2 regions of the Aminomonas paucivorans DSM 12260 genome follow, and region 1 is predicted to be linked to the other one. Evidence: riboswitches for the same ligand, from Rfam matches in the RefSeq annotation. Region 1 holds a riboswitch; the other holds the start of a gene.
The links. Region 1 has a riboswitch for molybdenum cofactor ahead of APAU_RS03335 (response regulator). Riboswitches for the same ligand answer to the same signal wherever they lie in the genome.
Positions count from the first base shown of each region.

Region 1 (3,403 bases):
CCACCTTCTCGATGGGGTGCTCCTTCTCCGCCTTCATCCAGGCCCTCATGACCGGACGCCCCGCCTGGTTCTCCAGGATCCAGTCCTTGGCGAACTCGCCCTGCTGGATCCGGTCGAGGAGGGTTTTCATGGCCTCCCGGGTGTGGGCGTCCACTACCTTGCGTCCCGCCACGCAGTCCCCGTACTTGGCGGTGTCGCTGACGGAATAGCGCATCCAGCCCAGACCGCCCTCGAAGATCATGTCCACGATGAGCTTCAGCTCGTTGAGGCACTCGAAGTAAGCGATCTCCGGCTGGTAGCCCGCCGCCACCAGGGTGTCGAAGCCCGCCTTGACGAGTTCCGTCACGCCGCCGCAGAGCACCGCCTGCTCCCCGAAGAGGTCCGTCTCCGTCTCCTCCCGGAAGGTGGTCTCCAGGACCCCCGCCCGCCCCGCGCCGAGGCCGCAGGCGTAGGCCAGGGCCAGGTCCCGGCACGACCCGGAGGCGTCCTGGTACACCGCCAGCAGCGCCGGAACCCCCTTGCCCTCCTGGAACATGCGCCGCACCAGGTGTCCCGGGCTCTTCGGCGCCACCATGAACACGTCCCGATCCTTGGAGGGGACCACGGTGCCGAAGTGGATGGCGAACCCGTGGGCGAAGGCCAGCGCCGCCCCGGGCTTCAGGTTCGGGGCCACTTCGTCCCGGTAGATTCCTGCCTGCAGGTGGTCGGGCATGAGGAACATCACCACGTCCGCCGCCTTGGTGGCCTCCGCCACGGAGAGAACCTGGAAGCCGTCCCGCTCCGCCACGGCCTTGGAACGGCTGCCCGCATGGAGACCCACCACCACCTTGTGGCCGCTGTCCTTCAGGTTCTGGGCGTGGGCGTGTCCCTGGCTGCCGTAGCCCAGGATCGCCACCGTCTTGCCCTTCAGGGTCTCCAGCTTCGCGTCCTTCTCGTAGTACACCGTTGCCATGGATTGCCATCTCCTCTCGAATGTGGGGCGGATTCGCGTCGCCTCGGATTGCCTCTTGTCTTCCCTCCCGGGTGGAAACGCCCGGGGGTGTCGCATCTAGGAGATCCCTGCGCAGGAAAGCCGCAGGGGAATCTCTTCCGAGAAGGGGAGGGTGGCGGCGAAGCCCGTGCGCTGCATGCCCACGGCTCCCGAACCCGCCACCTCCAGGACCCCGTAGGGGCGGAAGGCCTCCATGCAGGCCTCCATCTTTCCCTGATCCCCCGTCACCTCCAGGGTCACCGCGTCGGTGCCCATGTCCACCACCCGGCACCGGAAGACCTCCGCGGTCTGGAGCACGTGGGGTCGAACCTCCAGGGGGGCCCGGACCTTGATGAGGGAGAGCCAGCGCTCCACGTACTTGCTGCGGCTCAGCTCCTCCACCGTCACCACTTCCACCAGCCTCTCCAACTGCTTCGCCAGAAGGGACATGCCTCGCTCGTCCGCCTCCACCACCACGGTGAACCGGGAAAAGCCGGTGGTGTCGGTGCGTCCGACGCTCAAGCTCTCGATGTTGTAGCCTCGTCGGTAGATGAGGCCGGCGATACGCATCAGAACGCCCGGATGGTCCTCTGTCAAAACGCTCAACGTGCACTTCATCGCGTTGTCCCTCCTTTGCTCTCTTGGTGGACTCGGGGATATAAAAAAGGGCCGGGACCCGTACGGGTCCCGGCCCTGGAGAGCGCTGCCGTGGCGCGACTACGCGCCGGCCGCCCCAGGGGGGGACCCACGGGTAATCAGTACCAGTACCAGCGCCAGCACCAGCGACAGAACGGAAGAGCAGAAGAAGCCTTCGGAAGCGGTCATGGCCTGTCGGTTCACGGGTATCCCCTCCTTTGCGGTGGAATGCGGTTCGGACCGACCGAACCGGGAAATTGCGTGACATTCTAGGGACTCTCGGGAGAATCGTCAAGGGTTTCCTCGGCGAATCCCCGCGAATCCTCGGGGGGGCTGCAAAGGTTTTCTCCGGTGGGGTACAATAAGACGAAGTATTCCCTAATCCATCCTCCGAGCTGCGGTGCCTAAAGACGTGAGGTCCAGGGTTCGCAGCCGTCTAGGGTGTCCCTGGAAACGGGGGTGCCTCCCTTCCGGAAAGGAGGACGGCAATCCATGCCTGTGCTGGAAGCGCTCATCGCCGAGGCGGACCCGATGCTTCGTTCCCTCTACGCCGAATACCTGTCCCGGACCCGGGGCTACTGCCTCGGCGGCTACGCCACCTCGGGGCCGGAGCTGTTTCGCTGTCTCCAGAATCGGCGTCCCGCCCTGGTCCTCCTGGATCTGTTCCTTCCCGAGTTCGGAGGCCAGGAGGGGCTTAGGCGTTCCCGGACGGAATTCTCCCGGGTGGACCATATCATCCTCTCCGAGGGGGACGACCCGGACACGGTCCGGGGGGCCCTGTGTCTCGGGGCCTTCGACTACCTCATCAAACCCTTCACCTTCGACCGTTTCCACGCCGCCCTGGACGCCTACGGCAACTACTACTGGGGGCTGACGGGGCGCAAGACCCCCTGGAGGCAGGCGGACCTGGACAAGATCCTCCACGGCAGGACCGTCGGTCGAGGGGGAGAGGTGGGGATTCCCAAGGGCCTTCAGGAACCGGTGCTCCGTCAGGTGGTCCGGGTCCTGCAGGTGGCGGAGTGTCCCCTCGCTGCGGCGGAGATGGGGGAGCGTCTGGGCCTGTCCCGCTCCACCGCCCGGCGCTACCTGGAGTTCCTCGTGGAGACCGAACTGGTCCGGGTGGAACACGCCTACAAGGAGATCGGCCGTCCCCTGAAGCAGTACGTCCTGAAACGCACCGCCTCCCCCCTGGCGTCTTTCTGAAGGAACCCAAGCCGGACGAAAACGAAAAGGAGAGATAACGGACAAAAAGGAGTAATGGTCCGAATTTCATCTCCATAAAATGCAACATAGTTGCAATATGTTCTACCCTTCCTCCGTGAACACTCACGGAGGAGGTCAGGAAATGAACAACGCTCTGTACAGTTTCTCTCAGCCCTGCAACGAGCCGGTCCTGGGATATCTGCCCGGGTCTCCGGAACGGGCGGCCCTGGAGGCGGAGCTGGAGCGCCAGAGCTCCCTGCAGCCGGAGATCCCCCTGATCATCGGGGGGCGTCCGGTGCGCACCGGACGCCTGGGCAAGGTCACCATGCCCTGCGACCATGGACACCTGCTCGCCACGGTCCACCGGGCGGGGGCGACGGAAGTGCGGCAGGCCATCGACGCGGCGTTGGCCGCTCGGGAGGATTGGCTGAACCTCTCCTACCACGAGAGGGGAGCCATCTTCCTCAAGGCGGCGGAGCTGATCTCCAAGCGCTACCGCGCTCTCCTGAACGCCGCCACCATGTTGGGGCAGGGGAAGAACGCCTTCCAGGCGGAGATCGATGCGGCCTGCGAGGTGATCGACTACCTCCGGTT
Region 1 is NZ_CM001022.1:753,458-756,860, forward strand. Features, by position in the region: gene ilvC (ketol-acid reductoisomerase) at 1-952, opposite strand, end outside; gene ilvN (acetolactate synthase small subunit) at 1,049-1,588, opposite strand; molybdenum cofactor riboswitch at 1,983-2,103, shown strand; gene APAU_RS03335 (response regulator) at 2,099-2,809, shown strand; gene pruA (L-glutamate gamma-semialdehyde dehydrogenase) at 2,952-3,403, shown strand, end outside.

Region 2 (3,403 bases), 500 kb from region 1:
CTTCGCCTTGGCGTACTCCCCGATGGTGTTGGTCATGCCGCCCGCTCCGAAACTGGACAGTAGCCCCGCTACTGTAGGAGCGTGTCAGACCCGGGCACAGTGGTCTATGTTGTTCGTGTTGAAGACCATGCGGAAGAGTTTCTGCATGCTGTAGGAATCCTCGTTGATGCTGCGCGCGCAGCTCACCCCTCCGACCGCATCCGGGCCGTGCTCTTCGATCACCTCCTTGAATCGGGATGCCACCAGGCCGAGGGCTTCGTCCCAGCTGGCTTCACGGAAGGTGTCTTCCGGGCTTTTCTTTTCCCCTTTCCGGATTCGGATGAGGGGTTTGGTGAGGCGTTCGTCGGAGTAGATGAAGTCGTAGCCGAAGCGCCCCTTGACGCACAGACGTCCCCGGTTGGGCATGCCGTCGGGGGTCCCGGTGACCCGGGTGATCTGGTCGCCCTTCATGTGGAGGTCCAGCTGGCAGCCCACCCCGCAGTAGGGGCAGGTGGTGCGGACGACCTGGGTCTGCCACGACCGTCCCTGGCCGATGGTTTTTTTCTCCACCAGGGCGCCCACGGGACAGGCCTGGACGCACTGGCCGCAGAAGACGCAGTCCGAATCCTCCAGCTTCACCCCCACCGGCGGGTTGATGGCGGTGTGGATGCCCCGGTGCTGGAAGTCGATGGCGTGGTAGCCCGACTGCCAGTCGCAGGACCGGACGCACCGGCCGCAGAGGATGCACTTGTTCATGTCCCGGACGTAGAAGGGGTTCGTGTCGTCCAGGGGGATGTCCGTGTTCACGTCGCCCTCGTCCCGCAGGGGGGACTTTTCGATGCCCAGCTCGTAGGCCAGATCCTGCAGGGTGCAGCGACCGTTGGATTCACAGGAGAAGCAGTCCAGGGGATGGCGGATGAGGATCATTTCCACCACCGCCTTGCGGGTGGCGATGGCCTTGGGGCTGTGGGTGAGCACCCCCATGCCGTCGGTGAGGGGAGTGGTGCAGGCCGGCAGAAGCTTGGGGTTGTTCTCCACCTCCACGAGACAGACGCGGCAGGCGCCGCTGGGTGGCAGGGCCGGGTGGTCGCACAGGGACGGGATGTGGATGCCGTTGGCTCGTGCGGCCTGCATGATGGTCATGCCCGGTTCTGCGGTGATGGTTTTCCCGTTGATTCTTGCTGTGATGGGATTGGAACCCATGAACCAAAACTCCTTTCCTTGGAAGATTCCTCAACTGCGCGCGGAAAAGGCGCATCCAGGGTAAGAGCACGCGTCGCAGCTCCTGCACAATCCCCCCCTTCCCCAACGTCGGACCTCTTCTCCCGTGGGAGGAGTGCCCGCATAGAGACGATCCAGAAGGACGTCCAGGGACGTCCGTTGTGCAAAAACCGCCGAGGCGGGAACGCCTACGAGGAATGCCTCCCCTTTCTGGGCAAGCATCAGGTTGGCCCCCGGAATCAGGGGGACCCTTCGGAAAACCACCCGGTCGCAGAGGGAGCGGATGGCCCGAGGTGTCTGGTCGTCCGCATCCACGCTCATGCCTCCGGTGCACAGGACGATCCGGGCCCCCTTGTCCAGCCACGCGGCGACGGCCCGGGCGATCTCGGAGGCGTCGTCGGGGCAGAGGGTGTGTCCCATCAGGGGAGCGCCGTAGGGTACGAGTTTGGTTTGCAGCTTGGGCAGGAAGGCGTCCTGCACCAGCCCTTCGTAGATCTCCCGCCCCGTGGTGACCAGGGCGGTGGGGAAGGGGTTCCAGGGCAGAACGGAAAGGGGGGCCACCCCCAGCACGCGGTCCACCTGTTCTCTTTGGACGGCCAGGGGGCCGATGCGGAAGGCCGCCGTCAGGGTCCCGAGGCTCACGGCGGTCCGGTTGGCCCGGGTGGTGAAGATCCAGTCGGGGTCCTGGTTGATGAAGTCCACGTCCTCGTCCCGAAAGTGCAGCAGGCCGGGACGGGTCGCCGTGAGGGTGCATTTCCCCTCCTCAGGTCCGCGAAGCTCCAGCCCTTCCCCTTGGACCCTTCGTCCCAGGAGGAGCGCTGCCTCGTCCTCGTGGACCTCCTCCGGGTCCAGCATCAGAAAGCGGATGTGGGACTTGCCCATGCGCAGGAGGAGGGGCACGTCCTCCTGCGCGATGCGGTGCCCCCTGCGGAAGCGGGCGCCCTTGAATCCCCCCACGGGATCGATGAGGGTCAAGTCATGGGAGAGGATTCTGCCGACGGCCTGCTCGACCGGGAGGGTTTCAGTCTTCACGTGTCTTCACCGCGATTCCGCCTTTCCATAAAAAAAGGGACCGTGCCCCATGCAAGGAGCACAGTCCCCCTACGTCAAGACGCAGGTGTGCGGCTCTCCTTGCCAAACAAGGGAGGCGTGCCCGTTTCCAGACACACCCTATCGGCCGCACACCACGGACACGGGGCCCGACAGGCAATGCGGCTCGGAGGCGCTCTATGGGGTCTCCCCCTGGGGGGAGACTTGGGGTCTTCGGTCGAGTACAGGAAGTTCCCCGCCGCCGAGGAGTTTTCTCGCGAACCGTCCTCCGCCGGATGTCCGCCGCAGAACGGAAAGCCGCCGCGCCCCGGGGGCACCAACCCCGGAGTCTGCCTCGGTGCTTCGGGAGTGCAGGCTGCGCATCCTCCCCCCTGTGGTTCTCGCGGAGGATAGGCCGCAGGCCATTCACAACACAGAGCCATCTTCATTCAGACTTGGTGGGCGTGTCAAGCATATCTGTGAAATATGTCACTGGAGGCCGGTTTCCTGGGGGAGAGGAAACCTTCGGGATCGGGTTGCGCCAAACCCCGATCGAGAGGGGGATCGTGGGTCGAGTGAAGGAGTCCCGTCATGGGGAACGGGATTGCCTCGGAGGTTTCCGATGGGCCCAAGATGTCCTTTTTCGTCTCGGGATTCGGAAAAGCGAGAGCTGGTGCCAAGAAGCACAAACCGGAGGTCCTGTGTGCGACGGGCCTGGCCGGGGAGAAACCGGATCGGACCGAGAGGATCCTGTCCCCTGTTTTGTGCAGAGCAGCGGAAAGGGCGGGGCCTTTTTTCTTTCGCGGAGAACCGGAGGTTTCTTGTGCAAGAACAGGGGGGGCTTTCTTTGCCCTTGCCCCTTCCGGGAAATTTGTGCATAATATATCCAAATGTCGTGGCCGCACGTTCCTCTTGCCCCGAGCTCTTTTCGGGCGAGCCGGCCTACGTTCCCCCATTGCCGACGCCGTATCCCCGCTTTCCGTCCTTTTTCGAGCGCGAAAGGGAGAGGGTTCGTTTGCATATCTTGTGAATTTTAGGTCGACCGGGTCCCGTGGGGGACCCACCCTGGGCTGGGACAGCCCTGGCAGCGTGTGCAGGATCCACGGGGATCCTGGGGCGAAGGAGGGCCTTCGCCGGAGTTCTCAAATCCTTTTTCTCATTGCTCGGCATTCCA
Region 2 is NZ_CM001022.1:254,323-257,725, forward strand. Features, by position in the region: gene fdhF (formate dehydrogenase subunit alpha) at 1-1,182, opposite strand, end outside; gene APAU_RS01150 (molybdopterin-binding protein) at 1,213-2,175, opposite strand; molybdenum cofactor riboswitch at 2,328-2,422, opposite strand.
Region 2: it holds a riboswitch for molybdenum cofactor, as region 1 does, so the genes downstream of both, APAU_RS01150 (molybdopterin-binding protein) here and APAU_RS03335 (response regulator) in region 1, are expected to answer to the same signal.